Regions from separate parts of the Janibacter zhangyanbonis genome, predicted to be linked through region 1. Evidence: predicted binding sites of a transcription regulator. Region 1 holds the regulator's gene; each other region holds the start of a gene.
What was found. Region 1 encodes LexA, which represses DNA repair genes until DNA is damaged. Its sites were predicted from a motif close to TCGAACANNTGTTCGA; they were not measured.
Positions count from the first base shown of each region.

Region 1 (7,037 bases):
CCCCCGTGCCCGGGAGTTTGCTCGAATGCTCTTCTTCTCCCTGTGGCCTTCCGGGGGCGACTTCGCGACCTACGAGGAGGGCTTGCGATCACTGCGCGCAGAGACCAACGTCCGCGATGATCTCCGGCAGGTCATCTCCCTCGGACTGGCGCAGGCACAGCACGTCACACACCCACTCGTGGGCGAGTTGGGTCATCTCCCACTGCGCGTGCACGCTCGTTACACCCGTGAAGAAGCCGTCAGCGCGCTGCACTACGCCTCGCTCGAGGGGCGCGCCCCTAATAGCTTCAGGGAGGGTGTCCTCTACTCCCCCGAGATCGCCACTGACGCATTCTTCGTGACGTTGAAGAAGTCCGAGGCCGACTACTCCCCCACGACGATGTACCGCGACTACGCCATCAGCCCCGAGAGGTTTCACTGGGAGTCCCAATCCAGCACGGCCATCGCATCGCGGACCGGGCAGCGATACATCCACCACGCTGAGCGCGGCAGTCACGTTCTCCTCTTCGCCCGGGCGACGAAGCTCAACGAGTTCGGATCAGGTGTCCCCTACATCTTCCTCGGACCAGCCACCTACGAGAGTCACCGCGGTGAACGCCCGATCGCCTTTACGTGGAGGCTCCACACTCCGCTGCCGCAGAGCATCTACCTGACGGCCGCGGCTGCTGCTTCATAGGTCGCACTGCGGGGTACGCCGAAGGGGGTCAACCGGACTAGCCGGTTGACCCCCTTCGTCAGCTCGTCAGCGAATCAGCTGCAGCCGCTGGTGGAGCCGCAGCCCTCGCAGACGTAGCAGGAGCCGGCGGGACGCATCTTGGTGCCGCAGGTCATGCACATCGGGGCGTCGGCGGTCTTGCCCTGGAACTTCTCGAGCAGCTCGGCCGAGGAGTGGACCGTGGCGTCGACCTCGCGGACGGAGGCGGCACCGGAGCCGGTCTGGTCGGTGGACTCCTCCTCGGAGGTGGCGACCGTGGCGGTCGAAGCCTCCTTGGTCTCCTTGACCTCCGAGGTGGCAGCCGACTGGCTGAAGGACTCGTCGTAGTCGCCGTCGTCGTCCGAGGACTCCGGGGCGTACGAGCCGGTCTCGAGCTGGCGGGCCCGCTCCTCGGCGGTGTGGATGCCCATGAAGGACCGGGTGTCGAAGTCCAGGTAGTCCAGCGCCAGGCGACGGAAGACGTAGTCCATGATCGACTGCGCCATCCGCACGTCCGGGTCGTCCGTCATGCCGGCCGGCTCGAAGCGCAGGTTGGTGAACTTCTCGACGTAGGTCTCCAGCGGCACACCGTGCTGCAGCGCGATCGAGATCGCGATGGAGAAGGCGTCCATCAGCCCGGCGAGGGTCGAGCCCTGCTTGCCGAACTTCAGGAAGATCTCGCCGAGCTCGCCGTCGTCGTAGGTGCCGGCGGTGAGGTAGCCCTCGGCGCCCCCCACGGCGAAGCTCGTGGTCTGCGAGGTGCGACGCTTCGGCAGGCGACGACGCAGCGGGCGGTACTCGACGACCTTCTCCGGCTCGGCCGCAGCGGCCGAGGCACCGGCCTTGGCCTCCTTGGCGGTGGACCCGCCGTCGGAGAGCGGCTGCCCGACCTTGCAGTTGTCGCGGTAGACCGCGAGCGCCTTCAGGCCGAGCTTCCAGCCCTGCATGTAGACGTCCTCGATCTCCTCGACCGTGGCCGACTCCGGCAGGTTGACCGTCTTGGAGATGGCACCGGAGAGGAAGGGCTGAACCGCGGCCATCATGCGCACGTGGCCCATCGGCGCGATCGCCCGCGCACCCATGGCGGTGTCGAAGACCTCGTAGTGCTCGGGCTTGAGGCCCGGGGCGTCGATGACGTGACCCTTGTCGGCGATGTACTCGACGATCGCCTCGATGGTCTCCTCGGTGTAGCCGAGCTTCTTGAGCGCACGCGGGATCGTCAGGTTGACGATCTGCATCGAGCCGCCGCCGACGAGCTTCTTGAACTTCACGAGCGAGAAGTCGGGCTCGATGCCGGTGGTGTCGCAGTCCATCATGAAGCCGATGGTCCCGGTCGGGGCGAGCACCGACGCCTGGGCGTTGCGGTAGCCGTTCTTCTCACCCGTCTTGACGACCGCGTCCCAGGCCTTCGTGGCGTAGGCGTGGATGTCCTTGTCCATGGTGTGCATGGTGCGGATCTGGTCGTTGGCCGCCTGGTGCTTGCGCATGACGCGCTTGTGGGCGTCGGCGTTGCGGGCGTAGCCGTTGTACGGGCCGACGATCCCGGCGATCTCCGCGGAGCGCTTGTAGGACGCACCGGTGAGCAGCGAGGTGATCGCGGCGGCGAGCGCACGGCCACCGTCGGAGTCGTAGCCGTGGCCGGTCGCCATGAGCAGCGCGCCGAGGTTGGCGTAGCCGATGCCCAGCTGGCGGTAGTCACGCGTCGTCGCGCCGATCGACTCGGTCGGGAAGTCCGCGAAGCAGATCGAGATGTCCATCGCGGTGATGACCAGCTCGGCGACCTTCTGGAAGCGCTCGGCGTCGAAGGTGTCGTCGTCCTTGAGGAACTTCAGCAGGTTGAGCGAGGCGAGGTTGCACGAGGAGTTGTCGAGCGACATGTACTCGCTGCACGGGTTGGACGCGGTGATCCGACCGGTCTCCGGGTTGGTGTGCCAGTCGTTGATCGTGCCGTCGTACTGGATGCCCGGGTCGGCGCACTCCCACGCGGCCTTGGCGATCTTGCTCATCAGCTCGCGGGCGTCGACGGACTCGATGACCGAGCCGTCCATGCGGGAGGTCAGGCCGAAGTCGGTGCCCTCCTCGACGGCGCGCATGAACTCGTCGGTGACGCGCACCGAGTTGTTCGCGTTCTGGTACTGCACCGAGGTGATGTCGGCGCCACCGAGGTCCATGTCGAAGCCGGCGTCGCGCAGGGCGCGGATCTTGTCCTCCTCGCGCGCCTTCGTCTCGACGAACTCCTCGATGTCCGGGTGGTCGACGTCCAGGACGACCATCTTGGCCGCGCGGCGGGTCGCGCCACCGGACTTGATGGTGCCCGCGGAGGCGTCGGCACCGCGCATGAAGGACACCGGACCGGAGGCGGTGCCACCGGAGGAGAGCAGCTCCTTGGAGGAGCGGATGCGGGAGAGGTTGAGGCCGGCGCCGGAGCCGCCCTTGAAGATGAAGCCCTCCTCCTTGTACCAGTTGAGGATCGAGTCCATCGAGTCGTCGACCGAGAGGATGAAGCAGGCGCTGACCTGCTGCGGGCTCGCGGTGCCGACGTTGAACCACACGGGCGAGTTGAAGCTGAAGATCTGGTGCAGCAGCGCGTAGGTCAGCTCGTGCTCGAAGATCTCCGCGTCGGTGTCCGTCGCGAAGTAGCCGTGCTCCTTGCCCGCCTTGACGTAGGTGAGCACGACCCGGTCGATGAGCTGCTTGAGGCCCGCCTCGCGCTCCGGCGAGCCGACCGCACCCCGGAAGTACTTCGTCGTGACGATGGTCGAGGCGTTGACCGACCAGAAGTCGGGGAACTCGACCCCACGCTGCTCGAAGATCGTCGCGCCGGTCTTCCAGTTCTGCTGGACGACGTCACGCTTCTCCCAGGTGACCTCGTCGTAGGGGTGGACGCCCTCGGTCGTGTGGATGCGCTCGATCGTCAGGCCCTTGGTGCGGGACCCGCGACGGGCGCTGGACTTGCCGGCGGTCTCGGTCATGCTGCTTCTCCTCGATCCGTGTGGTGACGGTCTGCTGCTGGTCGGTGTGGAGTGCTGTGTCAAACGGTGTCACCGGGTACCGACAGCCCACTCGCTGGCGGCACCCGGGGGGTCTCTAGGTGGCGGTCGCGTGCTCGGCACGCAGGCGCTCGATGGCGGTCTCGAAGTCCTCGAGCGAGTCGAAGGACTGGTAGACCGACGCGAAGCGCAGGTACGCGACCTCGTCGAGCTCGCGCAGCGGCGGCAGGATCGCCATGCCCACCTCGTGGGCGTCGATCTCGGCGCTGCCCTGCGAGCGGATGCTCTCCTCCACGCGCTGGGCGAGGATGGCGAGCTGGTCCTCGGTGACCGGGCGGCCCTGGCAGGCCTTGCGGACACCGGCGAGCACCTTGGCCCGGCTGAAGGGCTCGGCCGCACCCGAGCGCTTGGTGACGGTCAGGCTGGCGCTCTCCAGGGTGGTGAAGCGCCGGCTGCACTCGGGGCACTGACGGCGGCGCCGGATGGCGCTGCCGTCCTCCGTCGTGCGGCTGTCGATGACCCGGGAGTCGGTGTGACGGCAGAACGGGCAGTGCACGCCGTGCTCCCTTCGCTCGTGCGTCCTGTGGACGGTGCGGTGGACGAGTCTGGGGATGGAACCCCATCACCTGTGGAGAACTGGCCTCATCCTGTGCACTAGATGTGGACGAATGACAACCGTGTAACCACTAGATGTAGTGACCATTAGAACCCTCTGTGAGCCTCCACGCAAGTCCCCCACGTGAACTGTCGACGAACGGCACATCGGCCGCCCCCGCATGCTGCGGAGACGGCCGATGGCTGGCCCGGGCCGGGTCGAAGGGCCCGGGTGTCAGGGGCGCCTCACGGCGCGGGGATGGTGAGCACCTGGCCCGCGTGGACGTGGCTCGTCGACAGGTCGTTGGTCACCTGGAGGCGGGCGACCGCCTCGCGGGTGGGCAGCTGGGGGAGCTCGGCCTCGGCGATCTGCCCGAGGGTCTGCCCCGGCTCGACGGCCACCTGCTGCGGGGTGGTCGCCGGACCGCCGAAGGCGACCGTGGCGCCGGCGACGCTCGCGACGAGCACGGTGGTCACGGTGATCGCCAGGCGCCCGCGACGGGTCAGACGAAGGGAGGTCGTCGCCCGCTCCGGGACGGCATCACCGGTGGGCACGGAGACGAGGTGACGCGAGCGCGCGGGGCGCGCCGGGCGCACGTCGATGCGGGCGGGGGCGGCGGTGAGAGCGGTCATGCGGTCCTCCTCGTGGCGGCTCTGTCGAACCGGTGTTCGATAGAACGTCTGTACGATGTCTAGCACGGGTGTTCGAAGGAAATCAACAACACGCTCGAACAGATGTTTGAAATGCCTGTTCGATCGGCCTACTGTCGGTCACAGCGAGAAGTTGACCAGCGACCACCGACAACGGTGTCGCGGCGGACGCACGAAGGGGTCGAGATGGGCGACGAGGACAACATCCACCAGCTCCCGCAGCGGGACACCGGCGACGGGCTGACCGTGCGCCAGCGCAAGGTGCTCGAGGTGATCCGCAATGCCGTCGCCACCCGCGGCTACCCGCCGAGCCTGCGCGAGATCGGCGAGCTCGTGGGCCTCACCTCCCCCAGTTCGGTCGCCCACCAGCTCTCCTCCCTGGAGCGCAAGGGCTACCTGCGTCGCGACCCCAACCGCCCCCGCGCGATCGAGGTCATCTCCCCCGACGACCAGCCCTCCCCGACCGACCCCGGGTCGGTCGCTGACATGGCCGGCATGCGCGGTGGCGCCAGTGCCGACGACGAGGCCGTCGACCCGACCGGCTCCGGCGACGAGCGCCCCGAGGCGAGTTACGTGCCCGTCCTGGGTCAGATCGCCGCCGGCGTCCCGATCACCGCCGAGGAGGTCGTCGACGACGTCTTCCCGCTGCCGAAGCAGATCGTCGGCGAGGGCTCGCTCTTCCTGCTCAAGGTCGTCGGTGACTCGATGATCGACGCCGCGATCTGCGACGGCGACTGGGTCGTCGTGCGGCAGCAGCCGAGCGCGGACAACGGCGACATCGTCGCGGCGATGCTCGACAACGAGGCGACGGTCAAGACCTTCAAGCGCACGGACGGCCACGTGTGGCTGCTCCCCCACAACCCCGCCTTCGACCCCATCGACGGCGACCACGCGACGATCCTCGGCAAGGTCACCGCGGTGCTGCGGCGTCTCTGACGCCCACCTCCACGAGGTCGACGAGGGAGCGAAGGGAGTCCCCCAGCTCCCCGTCGACGCGGTGGTCGACGAGGTCGTCGCCGCGGGTGGGACCGCGGGTGATGAGCGAGACCGGGATCCCGCGCTTCGCGGCGTGCCGCACGAAGCGCAGCCCCGACATCACCTGCAGCGAGCTGCCGAGCACGAGCAGGCTCGGCGCCGCGTCGACGAGGTCGAAGCAGTGCTGCACGAGCGGCTTGGCGACCGCTCCGCCGAAGAAGACGACGTCCGGCTTGAGCATGTCGGTCCCGCACCGCTCGCACTCCGGTGCGACGAAGCGCTCGACGTCGACGGTCTCGAGCCGCACGTCGCCGTCCGGCCGGATCTCGTCGCTGTCGACGTCGAAGCCCGGGTTCTGCGCCGCCATCCGCGCATCGAGCGTGGGCCGGTCGATGCGCGCCCCGCACGCGAGGCAGACGACCTCGACGAGGTTGCCGTGCAGCTCGACGACATCGTGGGTCCCGGCGGCCTGGTGCAGGCCGTCGACGTTCTGCGTGATGACCGGACCCACGGCCCCGAGCTCCTGCAGCCGGGTCACGAGGTGGTGCGCGGCATTGGGCCGCGCCGCGTGGAACCGCCGCCACCCGACGAAGCTGCGCGCCCAGTAGCGCTGTCGCGCCGAGCTGCTCCCGACGAACTCCGACAGGTGCATCGGGGTCACTCGCCGCGTCCCGTCCGGGCCCCGGTAGTCGGGGATCCCGCTCTCGGTCGACATGCCGGCCCCGGTGAGCACGAGGGCCGGCCCGTGGCGCAGCACCCTCGCGATCTGCTCGACCCGATCGACGTCGTCTGGCATGCCTCGATCCTAGGTCGGCGCGACGACCTACGATGGGCCCCATGATCGACGCCGCTGGGCTGCGCGTGATGCGGGCCATCGCCGATGAGGGCAGCTTCACCGCCGCTGCCCTCGCGCTCGGCTACTCGCAGCCCGCGGTCTCCCAGATGGTCAAGCGCCTCGAGCAGCGCACCGGCACCGTCCTCGTCGAAAAGGTCGGTCGCTCCGTGCGGCTCACCGAGGCCGGCGCCGTCCTCGCCCGCCACGCCACCCCCGTGCTCGCCGCTCTCGACGCCGCCGAGGAGGAGGTCGCCGCGATCGCCGGGCTGCGCTCGGGTCGGGTGCGGCTCATGGCCTT
Region 1 is NZ_CP191481.1:1,259,914-1,266,950, reverse strand. It holds gene ACQBJO_RS06240 (DUF3427 domain-containing protein) at 1-676, shown strand, start outside; gene ACQBJO_RS06235 (vitamin B12-dependent ribonucleotide reductase) at 751-3,666, opposite strand; gene nrdR (transcriptional regulator NrdR) at 3,782-4,240, opposite strand; gene ACQBJO_RS06225 (LysM peptidoglycan-binding domain-containing protein) at 4,525-4,911, opposite strand; gene lexA (transcriptional repressor LexA) at 5,116-5,865, shown strand; gene ACQBJO_RS06215 (NAD-dependent protein deacetylase) at 5,840-6,700, opposite strand; gene ACQBJO_RS06210 (LysR family transcriptional regulator) at 6,742-7,037, shown strand, end outside.

Region 2 (7,037 bases), 1.1 Mb from region 1:
CTCACTGATCTTCCCGGCATCCAGATCCTCGCGAACCAAGAGCTTGCCTCGAAGACCCTAAACGAGCGCGAACCGGCGGAAACACCAGAGGGGCCCAGCCTTTCGTGACCACCCGAACCACTTGTCGACGAAGATTTGGGCCACGCCAGACGGCGATAACTCGCCTGCATGAGGATGGTGGACACCCTCGCAGCAGAGGTCGACGTCGCCCTCCGGTCAACTCCAACAGGCACGCCCATGGTCAGAATGCTCGATCACGAAGTGATCAGAATCCCCGTGAGGTCCTCCTCCAGTGATCAGATTCCTTCGAACCCGGACAGCAGCATCGGCCTGACACGATGGCGCCGTGCGCGCCGTGGTCATCGATGAGGTCCGAGCCCAGCCCGAGGTCAGGGAGGTGTCGGCCCCCTTCGCCCCTGACGGTGGGGTGGTCGTCGACGTGCGGGCGACCGGGCTCTGCCGCAGCGACTGGCACGCCTGGGCCGGCCACGACGACGGGATCACCTGGCCGCACGTGCCGGGCCACGAGCTCGCGGGGGTCGTGAGCGCGGTCGGTGCCGGCGTGCAGCGGTGGCGGGTCGGCGACCGGGTGACCGTGCCCTTCGTCTGCGGCTGCGGACGGTGCTCGTGGTGCGCGGCCGGCGAGGCGCAGGTCTGCCCCGACCAGGAGCAGCCCGGCTTCACGCACTGGGGGTCCTTCGCCGAGCAGGTGGTGCTGCACGCTGCCGACACCAACCTCGTGGCTCTCCCCGAGTCGGTGGACTTCGCGACCGCGGCGAGCCTGGGGTGCCGCTTCGCCACCGCCTATCGCGCCCTCGTCGCCCGGGCCCGCCTGACGAAGGGGGAATGGGTCACCGTCGTCGGCGCCGGCGGCGTCGGGCTGAGCGCGGTGATGATCGCCCGGGCGCTCGGCGCCCGGGTCATCGCGGTGGACCGCAAACCGGCGGCGCTGGCCGTGGCGGCCGAGCTCGGCGCGGTGCACACCGTGCTCGCTGGCGGCGTGGGCGGTGCGGACGACGCGGCCACGGCCGTGGAGCCCACGGACGTCGAGGCCACGCTCATGGAGCTGACCGACGGCGGGGCACACGTCGCCGTCGACGCCGTGGGGAGCGAGCAGACCTGTGCCACAGCGCTGCTCAGCCTGCGGCGACGCGGTCGGCACGTCCAGGTCGGCCTGCTGCCGCCTGTCGACGGTCACCCGCGCGTGCCGATGGCGCGGGTCATCGGGTCGGAGATCGACGTGCTCGGCAGCCATGGCATGGCCGCCGTCGACTACCCGGGGATGCTCGCGCTCATCGAGTCCGGCGACCTCGCTCCGCAGCGCCTCGTGGAGCGGGTCATCGGTCTCGAGGAGGCCGCGGCGCTGCTGCCGGGCTTCGACACGGCGAGCGTCGCGGGAATGACGATCATCGACCCGTCGCGCTGAGGCGGGGCGAAATTCGCTGCGACACACCCCCCTTCGGCCCGTAGCGTGCCGCCTGACGGAAGGGGCACCATGCGCACACTCACCTACTACGTCGCGGCGACGCTCGACGGCTTCATCGCGGGGCCGGACGGCGGCGACCCGAGCGGCGAGGACTTCATGGCGGTCACGCCGGACCTCGTCGAGTTCATCGCGACCCACTACCCGGAGACGCTGCCCGGACCGGCCCGCGAGGCGATGGGTCTGACCGAGCCGGGCCGGGTCTTCGACACGGTGATCGAGGGACGGCGCTCCTACGAGATCGGGCTCGCGGCCGGCATCGACGATTCCTACCCGCACCTGCGGCACCTCGTCGTGTCGACGACGCTCGGGTCCGCGCCCGCGGCGGCTGTCGAGGTCGTCTCCGATGACCCGCTCGCCCGGGTGCGCGAGCTCAAGGCCGAAGACGGTCTGGGCATCTGGCTCGTCGGCGGCGGCCGCCTCGCCCACGCCCAGCTGCCGGAGATCGACCGGCTCGTCATCAAGCTCAACCCCTCGGTCATCGGCTCTGGGGTCCCGCTCTTCGACGGAGGCTTCGCCCCCACGCTCTTCGAGACCGTCGACGTCGTCGGCCTCGCCAGCGGCGTGCAGGTCATCACCTGCGAGCGAAGGGCGTAGCCGGGCAAGTCCGGGCGCACAACTCTGCAAGACCCTAGGGTCTTGCAGAGTTGGGCGCTCCTCTCCGGCTGCGGGCCGCACGACCTTGAGGAAATGCGACGCCCCTCCCCCGACTTCGCACGACCTCAAGGAAAATGCGACGTCCCTGGCTGTTGAACTCGGACGCGGGGCGTGCGGAGGCGCCCGACCCGGGCCGGGGTCGGGCGCGGGGCGGGGTGGCTACAGGTGCCAGGTCACCCCGTCGTCACGGATCGTGCAGGTCAGCTCCTGCTGGTGCACTCGGGTGTGGTGCCGCTCGCACAGCAGCGCCGCATTGCCGATGTCCGTGCGCCCACCCAGCGACCAGTACTGCACGTGGTGCGCGTCGGTCCAGTGCGCGGGCATCGTGCACCCCGGGAAGGTGCAGCCACCGTCCCGCAACCACAGCAACCGCTTCTGCCCGGGGGTGAAGAACCGCGTGGCGCGGCCCAGCTCGAGCGGCTCGCCGTCACTGCCGAGCATCACCGGGATGACCCCTGCCTCGCAGGCCAGCTTGCGCACGCTCGCCGGGGACAGCACCGCGCCCGAGGCCGTGACCCCGCCGGCGTGACCGCCACCGGCGACTCCTCCGGCACCCAGCCCGACCCCCTTCGAGCCGGGTGCGTCGCCACAGCCGCCGAGATCCGCGCGGTGACCGAAGGGATGCGTGTCGCTGAAGGGCATGCCGGTCGGCCCGAAGGCGCCACCCGGTCGGCGGGACCCGCACACCCCGCAGGTCCCGTCCGTGGCCGTCAGCAACGAGGTCATCGAGATCGTCACCATGACCTGCGCCTTGTCGCTCGTGCCCACCTCACCCGGGCTGGACACCCCACGACCCACGACCGTCACCAGGGCATCGGCGCGGCGCCGCGCCGGGGGCCGCGGGTCACGCTCACCGTCGGGGCCCTTGACCGGCTTCGACAACCCCGCCACCGCCGCGTCGACGATCGCCGCGCCCTCGGCGTCGAGCACGAGCTTGTAGCGCGTCAGCCCGCTGGCATCGGTGTGACTCGTCAACGACCGCGCCGACCTGGCCCGCTCGTCATCCGCCGCGAGGTCCTTGGCCGGACGCAGCATCCGCGTCGTCTGCGTGATCGCCGTCGCCAGCCCGCGCTCGTCGAGCCCCGGGACCCGAGCCGAGATCCGCCCACCCGGGCCGGTGCGCACGACCTCGTCACGCGCTGCATCGAGCAGGACCCCCAGGTCCGCCTCCAGGAGCTCCGGGTCGGCGACCCGCCGCACCCCGTCGTGGAAGCGCACCAGCTGATCGGCCTTGCCGAGCGGCAGCTGGCCACCCTCGAGGTCGGCGAGCACCCCGGCGAGGCCGGCCGGCGGCGGCCGCTCACCCCACTCCCCTGCTCCCGGCTCCGACTCCCCAGCCACCTGCTCGGGTGCCTCCGGGCGAAGGGGGGCGCCGCCCCCTTCGTCGTCGTGCGTGGGGTCGACGAGCGCGGAGCCGGCCCGCAGACCCGCCCTGGCCACCCGCACCACGGACGCCACATGACGCACCGCCGGCCGCGGCGCCGACCGGCCCTCGCTGACCCCGACCCAGTCGGTGTCCGACCACGACTGCCGCTGCGGCACACCCCGCGAGATGCCCTCGCGCACGAGGGCCACCTCGGCCGCCTCGAGCACCGCCCGGGCCCGACCGATCGCGGCCAGCCCGTCGGCCAGCTCCTCCTCGGGCGCCTGCCACAGATCCGGCATCTCGAGGGCGGCGATCGTCAGGGCGCGCACCGAGTCCCGCAGGCCCGACACGAGCCCCAGATCCCCCCACTGCGTCGCCTCTGACATGCTTCGATCATACGTTCGACGTGAGGCCTGGGGAACCCTCTGAGCCCTGTGAATTCAAGGAACTTCGCCGCGAGCTTGTGGACAACTGGCCCGTGCGACGTCAGCCGCCGAGGCCCGCCCAGGGGTCCTCGAGCCGCCACAGCCGCGGCAGGTGGAGGGCGACGCCGTCCTCGTCGGCGAGGCGCCCGAGGACGCTCATCGTGACGTCCACGTCATCACCCGCGTAGGGCAGGGCGCGCAGCGGTCGGTCGAGCGGACGGAAGAAGTCGTCCCAGTGCGTCAGCACGACCCGGCGGGCCCCCACGGCGCGGACCGTGTGCTCCCAGTAGGCCTCGATGTACTCCTGGGACTGCACCCCGAGCTGCCCCACACCCAGGTAGGCGACCTCTGCGACGTGGCCGACGAGCGAGCTTGGCACGTGGCCGGCACTCCCCTGCAGCAGGGCGGTCCGGCCGCTGCGGTGGGTGAGCAGGATCGACCACGCCTCACCGCAGCGATAGGCACCGACCCTGGCCGGTGGGGTCACCGGGGCGTCGATGTCGCCCGGGTACCGATCCGGCGGGCAGTGGCTCGATGCGACGAAGGTCAGGGAGAAGGCACCGCACTCCACGGAGTCGCCGGAGGCGATGACCCGGATGCGCTCCCGGTCGAGACCTCCGCCGACGCCCAGGTTGGCCGTCGACTCGCCGCCGACGAGCAGGGCACCCGTGCGCTCGGCGACGACGGCGGAGTCGAGGGCGTGGTCGTAGTGCGTGTGGACGGGGACGACCGCGTCCAGCCCGTCGAGGCCCGCATCGCCGAGGGCTCGGTCCAGGGCGGCATCGATGCGCTCGACGGACGGCGCGACCTTGCCCAGACCCACCTGGAGCAGACCGGGCCGGGAGAAGAACCCATCGGTCATCACGGCGGACTCACCGTCCTGGACGAGCAGCGTCGAGACACCCATGAAGGTCACCGCCAGCGCACCCTCCCCGGCGACCGGGACGTCGAGGCGTGAGGCGTAGGTGGCGAGGTCCGGGCGGCCGGGCTTCAGACGCATCCGGTCAGGCTATCCGGGCCCGGCGTGACGGGCCCGGTCACATCCGTGGTGCCGGTGTCGTCAGATCGGTGACAGCATCGACCCGAGAGGAGCGGTCATGGACCCGGCACAGCAGGCAGAGGACTTCGAGGCGGAGCGCCCACGGCTCGTCGGCCTGGCGACGCGCATCCTCGGCGACCACGCCGAGGCCGAGGACGTCGTGCAGCAGGCATGGCTGCGACTGCACGGCACGGACACCGACATCGAGTCGCTGCCCGCCTGGCTCACGACGGTGACCACCCGCCTGTGCCTCGACCGGCTCAAGTCACGAACTCCGGTGCCGCACAGCGAGATCGAGCCGACCATCACGGCTCCCGACATCGCCGACGACGTCGTCCTGGCCGACACCGTCGGGGTCGCGCTGCAGGCCGTCATCGACCGCCTCACGCCGGGTGAGCGGGTCGCCTTCGTGCTGCACGACAGCTTCGGCTTCGACTTCGCGACCATCGGCGCGATCCTCGACACGACACCCGTCGCGGCGCGCAAGCTCGCCTCGCGGGCGCGGGGGAAGGTGCGGGGGCGGGGCTCCGGGTCTCGAGGCTCCTTCGTCGCACCGCCCACGCGGGACGTGGGACCCAGACCACCGGGATCGGGGGCAGCGGCGGACAGGGCGGACTGGGCGGTCGTCGACGCCTTCATGGCGGCCGCGCGCGAGGGCGACTTCGACTCCCTGCTGCGGCTGCTCGCACCGGACGCCACGATCACCGCCGACGCCGCCGCCGTCGCGAGCGGCACGCCCGAGCGGGTCGACGGGCAGCGGGAGATCGCCGAGTTCTTCAACGGCAGCGCCCACGCAGCCCTCGCCGTGATCGTCGACGAGCGCCCCGGCGCCGCGTGGTTCCACCGTGGCGAGGCCAGGGTGCTCTTCGACTTCGACGTCGTGGACGGCGTCGTGCAGGGCGTCACCTTCCGCGCCGAGCCCGAGGTGCTCGAGCGTGTCACCCGGCGCGAGGACACCCGACGCTCCTCCTGAGGCCCACCGGTCACATCCGCACGTCCCCGATCGTCACCACCACGAGACCACCACGAGAGGATCACCCGATGAAGACCATGACCTGCCAGCAGCTCGGTGGCCCCTGCGACCTCGCTCACCGAGGCGAGACGCACGACGACGTCATCAACGCCCAGGACCAGCACCTCAAGGCGATGGAGAAGGCCGGCGACGCCGCGCACCAGCCCGCCCGCGACGAGATGAAGAAGCGCTGGCGCCGCCCCCGCAAGGCGCTCGGTTGGTACAACGAGATGAAGCAGACCTTCGCGGCCCTGCCGGAGGACTGAGCCGACCCGGCCTCCCCTCAGGGACGAAGACGTCCCACCAGCACCATCGCCCCGGCACCTCCCAGTGCGCCCACCGCGTACCAGAGGAGGTCGACCGGGGCGAACGTCGTCCCGAGGAGGAGCCGCAGCCCCGGCACCCGCGCCGGCAGCCCGGTCAGCTGGGCGAGCTCGACGAGGACGCACAGCACCAGGGCCACCCCGGCGACGACGAGCGGACGCGGCCCCCTTCGCCCCGGCCACACCAGGCGAAGGGAGAAGACCGCCGCCATCGCGTAGAGGATGCTGCCGGCCGCATCGGTCCACGGCAGGTCACGAAACCCTTGCAGGGCAAGCCCGCTCGCCACGACGACGGCCAGCAGGAGGAGGGCGGGGAGGCGGCGCACGGCGACACCTCAGCACGCCGCGCTGGCATCTCGCTGTGAGGCTTCCCGCTGCACGATCCCTACCCGCGAGTAGGTTCTCGCCATCGGAACACCAATGGCGGTGCGCCCCGGGGTGGCACTCCGTCGAGGAGGAGCCCCATGTCCGCACAGCCCACGCGCCGCGCCGTCATCGCCGGGGCGGGCGCCGCCACCGCACTCACCGCGCTGCCGGCCACGAACGCCCACGCCAGCCCGACGCCACCAGGCACCGACGACACGCTGCCCACCGAACGGCTCGCCCACGCCAAGCACCGGCTCGCCGTCCCCGAGGTCTTCCGCGCACCGAAGAAGATCGCCTCGCACACCGACGTCATCGTCATCGGGACCGGCTTCGGAGGCAGCGTCGCCGCCCTTCGCCTCGGCCGGG
Region 2 is NZ_CP191481.1:147,155-154,191, reverse strand. It holds gene ACQBJO_RS00800 (hypothetical protein) at 1-108, shown strand, start outside; gene ACQBJO_RS00795 (alcohol dehydrogenase catalytic domain-containing protein) at 347-1,426, shown strand; gene ACQBJO_RS00790 (dihydrofolate reductase family protein) at 1,496-2,080, shown strand; gene ACQBJO_RS00785 (HNH endonuclease signature motif containing protein) at 2,300-3,892, opposite strand; gene ACQBJO_RS00780 (MBL fold metallo-hydrolase) at 3,993-4,931, opposite strand; gene ACQBJO_RS00775 (sigma-70 family RNA polymerase sigma factor) at 5,029-5,943, shown strand; gene ACQBJO_RS00770 (hypothetical protein) at 6,012-6,248, shown strand; gene ACQBJO_RS00765 (DUF2809 domain-containing protein) at 6,266-6,631, opposite strand; gene ACQBJO_RS00760 (GMC oxidoreductase) at 6,770-7,037, shown strand, end outside.
Region 2: the regulator LexA is predicted to act here: its motif matches at 3,896-3,911, upstream of ACQBJO_RS00785 (HNH endonuclease signature motif containing protein).

Region 3 (7,037 bases), 1.4 Mb from region 1:
CTCGTCCTGCGGCTCACGGGTGGTTCACTGCCGGTTGCCAGCCTCGGGTGCGGCCGCGGCACGCGGCCGCACCCCACACCGAAGGAAGCCCGTGATCTCCCTCAAGGCACCCAGCATCCTCCCTTCCGTCGCCACCGGCGCCCTGGCGCTGACCCTGACCGCCGCCATCGCGGCCCCCACGACCAATGCAGCGGTCCCCCCTTCGTCCGGGTCGAAGGGAGGTGACGCCACCTGGACGGGACAGGTCGAGGTCGTCCCCGGCCACGACGAGAGCAAGCGGACCGTCGACGGCGTCGTCTTCGACGACCGCAACAAGAACTCCACCCAGGACCGCGGCGAGCGCGGCATCAAGGGCGTCGCCGTCTCCAACGGCCGCGACGTCGTGCGGACCGACGCCAAGGGCCGCTACGAGGTGGCCGTCGACGACAACACCAATGTCTTCGTCACCCAGCCGGCCGGCTACGCCGTGCCGGTGGACGGGGACAACATCGCGCAGTTCAGCTACGTCCACCTGCCCGAGGGCTCGCCGGAGCTGAAGTACGGCGGCATCGAGCCCACCGGCGCGGCGCCCGAGGCCGTGAACTTCCCTCTCGCGCGCTCCGCCGCGACGAAGAAGCCGCAGCAGAGCTGCATCATGGCCGGCGACGTCCAGACCTACGACGAGGAGGAAGTCGGCTACGCCCGTGACGGCGCCTTCGCCGACCTTGCCGCGCGCAACGACTACGGCTCGTGCGGGGCGCTCTTCCTCGGTGACATCGTCGGCGACGACCTCTCGCTCTACCCGCGCACGCGCGAGCTCACCTCGATGATCAACGGCCCCGCCCGACTGCTGCCCGGCAACCACGACCTCGACTACGACGCGGCCGACAGCGACAACCGCTTCGACACCTACCGCTCGCAGTTCGGCGCCGACTACTACTCCTACGACGTGGGCAACCTGCACGTCGTGGCGCTCGACTCCGTGCAGTACCGCGACGGCGAGGACTACACCGGCGGTCTGGGCGAGGACCAGCTCGAGTGGCTGCGGCAGGACATCGCCGCGACGCCCAAGGACAAGACCGTCGTGCTCGCCGCGCACATCCCGCTGCTCAACTACAACGACCAGTCGCAGACGCGCCACCAGGTCAAGGAGATCAAGGAGATCCACGAGATCGTCGGGGACCGCGACGCGGTCGCCTTCGGCGGCCACAGCCACACGACCGAGTTCATGCGCGAGGGCGACTCGACCGAGGGTTGGACGAAGACATGGGGGGTCGACGAGCTGCCCTTCGACCACATCACCGCCGGTGCGATCTCGGGTGACTGGTACTCCGGTCGGGTGACCGAGGACGGTTACCCGACGGCCCTGCAGCGCGACGGCGCCCGCCCCGGCGTGCTCACGCTGGAGTCGCGGCCGCAGTCGACGACCGACCGCTTCACCGTCACCGGTGAGGACGACGGCGTCCAGCTCGCGCTCGGGGTCAACTCGCCGCGCTACCGCGGCTGGTTCGACGCCAACCGGTCGAAGGTCGGCAAGGCCGCGGCCTTCGAGCGGCCCACCGAGGTCTCGGCGGCGGACCTCGCCGACGGCACCTACCTGACGGCCAATGTCTTCGCCGGGTCGACCGGCACCGAGGTCGACGTCGAGCTCGACGGCGGCGAGGCGAAGGGGGCCGAGCGCACCCAGGCGATGCAGGGCGAGGCCAAGAAGGTCGGCGCCCTGTGGTCCGACCCGGTCGCCGCGCAGGAGCAGCTGGTCCACGGCGGCAGCGTCGCCGAGAGCGGCATGCACCTGTGGCGCCTCGAGCTGCCCGCCGACCTGGCCGCCGGTGAGCACACCGCGAAGGTGACGAGCACCGACCGCACCGGTCGGGTGAGCTCCGAGACGATCGAGTTCACCGTCACCGACTGAGTCCTTCCGCAGGACGCCCTGCAACGGGCGCCCGGGCCACTCGGCCCGGACGCCCGTTGCGCGTCCACAGCGGCGTAGGACCGCACCGCACCGTCGGGCACGGCGAAGGGGGCAGCCGGTCGCGGTCCGGGTCATGACTCTGCATTGCCGTTGGGCAATGCAGCCTCCACCCGCCCCAGTTCTGCATTGCCATTGGGCAATGCAGGCTCCGGCCCCGACTTCGCACGACCTGAAGGAAATGCGACGTCATTGCCCCCCCAACTCGGGTCCGGGGCGTGCGGAGGCGCCCGACCCGGACCGGGGTCGGGCGCGGGGCGGGGTGGCTACAGGTGCCAGGTCACCCCGTCGTCGCGGATCGTGCAGGTCAGCTCCTGCTGGTGCACTCGGGTGTGGTGCCGCTCGCACAGCAGCGCCGCATTGCCGATGTCCGTGCGCCCACCCAGCGACCAGTACTGCACGTGGTGCGCGTCGGTCCAGTGCGCGGGCATCGTGCACCCCGGGAAGGTGCAACCTCCGTCCCGCAACCACAACAACCGCTTCTGCCCCGGCGTGAAGAACCGCGTGGCCCGGCCCAGCTCGAGCGGCTCGCCGTCACCACCGAGCACCACCGGGATGACCCCCGCCTCGCAGGCCAGCTTGCGCACGCTCACCGGCGACAGCACCGCCCCCGAGGCCGTGACCCCGCCGGCGTGACCACCACCGGCCACACCACCAGCACCCAGCTGCCCTGCGAAACCGCGTCCGCCGACCCCCGGAGAGCCACAGACACCGCAGATCCCGTCCGTGACCGTCAGCAACGAGGCCATCGAGATCGTCACCATGACCTGCGCCTTGTCGCTCGTGCCCACCTCGCCCGGGCTGGACACCCCACGACCCACAACCGTCACCAGGGCATCGGCCCGCCGCCGCGCCGGTGACCGCGGGTCACGCTCACCGTCCGGACCCTTGACCGGCTTCGACAAGCCCGCCACCGCCGCGTCGATCATCGCCGCGCCCTCCGCGTCGAGCACCAGCTTGTAGCGCGTCAGCCCGCTGGCATCGGTGTGACTCGTCAACGACCGCGCCGACCGCGCCCGCTCGTCATCCGCCGCGAGGTCCTTGGCCGGACGCAGCATTCGTGTCGTCTGGGTGATCGCCGCCGCCAGCTCGCGCTCGGTCAGCCCGTCCACCCTCTGGCTGACTCGACCCTGCGGACCCGTTCTGATCACGTCGTCCTTGGCCTGCCCCAGCAAGATCCCCAGGTCGGCCGCCAGCAGGTCCGGGTCGGCCACCCGACACACCCCCTCGTGGAACCGGACGAGCTGATCGGCCTTGCCCAGCGGGAGCTCCCCGGCCCCGAGGCAGTCGACCACCTCCGCGAGCCCAGCCGGCGATGACCGGTCGGCCCAAGGCTGCTCATCCCCAACCGCCTGCGGGTCCTCGACCTGCGACTGCGGGTCGCCGCCTTCGTCCGTCGCGGCATGGTCGACGAGCGCGGACTGGGCCCGCAGACCCGCCCTGGCCACCCGCACCACCGACGCCACATGACGCACCGCCGGTCGCGGCGCCGACCGACCCTCACTCACCCCGACCCAGTCGGCGTCCGACCACGACTCCCGCTGCGGCACACCCCGCGAGATGCCCTCACGCACCAACGCCACCTCGGCCGCCTCGAGCACCGCCCGCGCCCGACCGATCGCAGCCAACCCGTCGGCCAGCTCCCCGTCCGGCGCCCGCCACAGATCCGGCACCTCGAGGGCGGCGATCGTCAGGGCCCGCACCGAGTCCCGCAGGCCCGACACGAGCCCCAGATCCCCCCACTGCGTCGCCTCTGACGTGCTTCGATCATACGTTCGATAGAGGCTGATGGGAACCCCCTGAACCCCTGTGGATTCAACGGATTCTCATGGACCGACTGTGGGCGACCGTTGGGCGGGAACATACCCGCCTGGGGTATAGGTTCACTGAGTATGAGCACCGACCACACGAAGCACCACGAGCACACGAAGCCCGGCCACGAGTCCCACGAGCATTCTGGGCACATGGGGCACGCGGGCCACGGCGACCACGTCGCGCAGTTCCGCCGGCTCTTCTGGATCATGCTCGTGCTGGCCGTGCCGGTCGTCTGCTTCGACGCGATGTTCGCCGACCTCATCGGCTACGACCTGCCGCACGACGACTGGACGACCTGGATCTCTCCGGTCATCGGCACCGTGATGTACGCCTGGGGCGGGCGCCCCTTCCTCACCGGCGCCGTCGACGAGATCCGCTCCCGCAAGCCCGGGATGATGCTGCTCATCGCGCTGGCGATCACCGTCGCCTTCGTCTCGTCGTGGGGCGCGAGCCTCGGACTGCTGCACCACGAGCTGAGCTTCTGGTGGGAGCTGGCCCTGCTCGTCGTCATCATGCTGCTCGGCCACTGGATCGAGATGCGCTCCCTGGCCCAGACCACCTCCGCCCTCGACTCGCTCGCCGCGCTGCTGCCCGACGAGGCCGAGCGCGTGGAGGGCGACGAGATCGTGACGGTCCCCCCTTCGTCCCTGGCGGTGCGTGACGTCGTCGTGGTCCGGCCCGGCGCATCCATGCCCGCTGACGGGCGGGTCGTCGAGGGGTCGGCGAGCATCGACGAGTCGATGGTCACCGGCGAGTCGCGCACGGTGCGTCGCGAGGTCGGCGACACCGTCGTCGCGGGCACCGTGGCCACCGACTCCGGCCTGCGCGTCGAGGTCACCGCCACCGGTGACGACACCGCCCTGGCCGGCATCCAGAAGCTCGTGACCGAGGCCCAGGCCTCCTCCTCCCGCGCACAGCGCATCGCCGACACCGCCGCAGCCTGGCTCTTCTGGTTCGCCCTCGGGGCCGCGATCATCACGGCGGTCGTGTGGACGCTGCTCGGCATGCCCGACGACGCGGTCGTGCGCACGATCACCGTCCTCGTCATCGCCTGCCCCCACGCACTCGGCCTGGCGATCCCGCTCGTCGTCTCGATCGCCACCGAGCGCGCCGCTCGCGCAGGCGTGCTCGTCAAGGACCGGCTCGCGCTGGAGTCGATGCGCACGGTCGACACGGTGCTCTTCGACAAGACCGGCACGCTGACGCGCGGCGAGCCCACGGTCACCGGCATCGAGGCCCATGGGCGTGACGAAGGGGAGGTCCTCGCGCTGGCAGCGGCCGCCGAGGCCGACAGCGAGCACCCGCTCGCCCGGGCCATCGTCGGCGCGGCCGAGCGCCGCGGGCTGACGGTGCCGTCCGCGAGCGGCTTCACCTCGTCGCCGGCGGTCGGGGTCAGGGCCGAGGTCGGCGGCGAGACCGTCGAGGTCGGCGGCCCCTACCTGCTCGAGCAGCACTCTCTCGGTGAGTTGCCCGTCGCCGACGCCTGGCGGGAGGAGGGCTCGATCATCCTCCACGTCCTCGCCGACGGTGACGTGATCGGGGCGCTGCGCCTCGCCGACGAGATCCGCCCCGAGTCCCGCGAAGCCGTCGACGCGCTGCACGCCGTCGGCGCCCAGGTCGTCATGATCACCGGCGACGCGCAGGCGGTCGCCGAGTCCGTCGGCGCCGAGCTCGGCATCGACCGCGTCCTCGCCGGCGTGCGTCCGCAGGACAAGGCAGTCCAGGTCGCGCAGCTGCAGGACGAAGGGAGGAAGGTCGCCATGGTCGGCGACGGCGTCAACGACGCCCCAGCCCTCGCGCAGGCCGACGTCGGCCTCGCGATCGGCGCGGGCACCGACGTCGCGATCGGCTCTGCCGGAGTCGTGCTCGCCAGCTCCGACCCGCGCTCGGTCCTGTCGGTCATCGACCTCTCGCGCGAGACCTATCGCAAGATGAAGCAGAACCTCTGGTGGGCTGCCGGCTACAACCTGCTGTCCGTGCCGCTGGCCGCCGGCCTGCTCGCCCCGGTCGGCTTCGTCCTGCCGATGAGCGTCGGCGCGATGCTGATGTCGCTCTCGACGATCGTCGTCGCGCTCAACGCGCAGCTGCTGCGGCGGCTGGACCTGGCACCCGAGCGGAGCGCGGCGAAGCTGCGCGGCTGAGCGCACACACCCGTGGCCAGCCCGAGAGGGCAGGGAGTCAGACGGCTGTGGCCCTCGGCAAGGGGCTCGGGTGGTCCCGAAGCGTGATCCACGCAGCAGCGCAACACCCGCGAGCAGGACACCGATGCCCGACCACGCACCTCCGGCGCCCTCCCGGACCTCTCCGGCTAGCGTCGAGACCATGAGCATCCCCACGATCACCCTCAACAACGGCGTGACCATGCCTGCCCTCGGCCTCGGCGTCTTCCAGACCCCGCCGGACGAGACCATCGCGGCGGTCGAGGCCGCGCTCGAGGTCGGCTACCGGCATGTCGACACCGCCGCCGCCTACGGCAACGAGCGCGAGGTCGGCGAGGCGATCCGCCGGTCCGGTCTCGCCCGCGACGAGGTCTTCGTCGAGACGAAGATCTGGATCAGCGACTACGGCTACGACGAGACGCTGCACTCCTTCGACAAGAGCGCCGGCAAGCTCGGCGTCGAGCAGATCGACCTGCTGATCCTGCACCAGGCGCTGCCGGGCGAGTTCGACACGACGATCGGCGCCTACCGAGCGCTGGAGCGGCTGCTCGCCGACGGCAGGGTGCGCGCCATCGGCGTCTCGAACTTCATGCACGAGCACCTCGACCGGCTCCTCGCGGAGACCGAGGTCGTGCCGGCCGTCAACCAGATCGAGGTGCACCCGTACTTCCGCCAGTCGGCGCTGCTCGACCGCAACAACGAGCTCGGGATCGTCAGCCAGGCGTGGTCCCCGATCGGCGGCATCACCTTCTACCGCGACTCCGGCCACACGAGCACCCTCGAGAACGAGACGATTCGCTCGATCGCGGACGCACACGGCAAGACGCCCGCGCAGGTCATGCTCGGCTGGCACCTGCAGCAGGGCCGCCAGGTCATCCCGAAGTCCGTGACTCCCGCGCGGATCGCCGAGAACTTCGACGTCTTCGACATCGAGCTCTCCGAGACCGAGCTGGCCGCCATCGACGGCCTCGACACCGGCAAGCGCGGTGGCCCCGAGCCGGAGGACATCACGCTGGAGAGCTTCGGCCGGGAGATCCCGGAGGCATGATGGGCCGCGTGGCCCATGAGACACAGACATCCCGCGTGCTCGCGCACGCGGGATGTCCTTGATCCGC
Region 3 is NZ_CP191481.1:3,364,935-3,371,971, forward strand. It holds gene ACQBJO_RS16590 (calcineurin-like phosphoesterase C-terminal domain-containing protein) at 92-1,891, shown strand; gene ACQBJO_RS16595 (HNH endonuclease signature motif containing protein) at 2,215-3,672, opposite strand; gene ACQBJO_RS16600 (heavy metal translocating P-type ATPase) at 3,841-5,904, shown strand; gene ACQBJO_RS16605 (aldo/keto reductase) at 6,086-6,970, shown strand.
Region 3: the regulator LexA is predicted to act here: its motif matches at 3,712-3,727, upstream of ACQBJO_RS16595 (HNH endonuclease signature motif containing protein).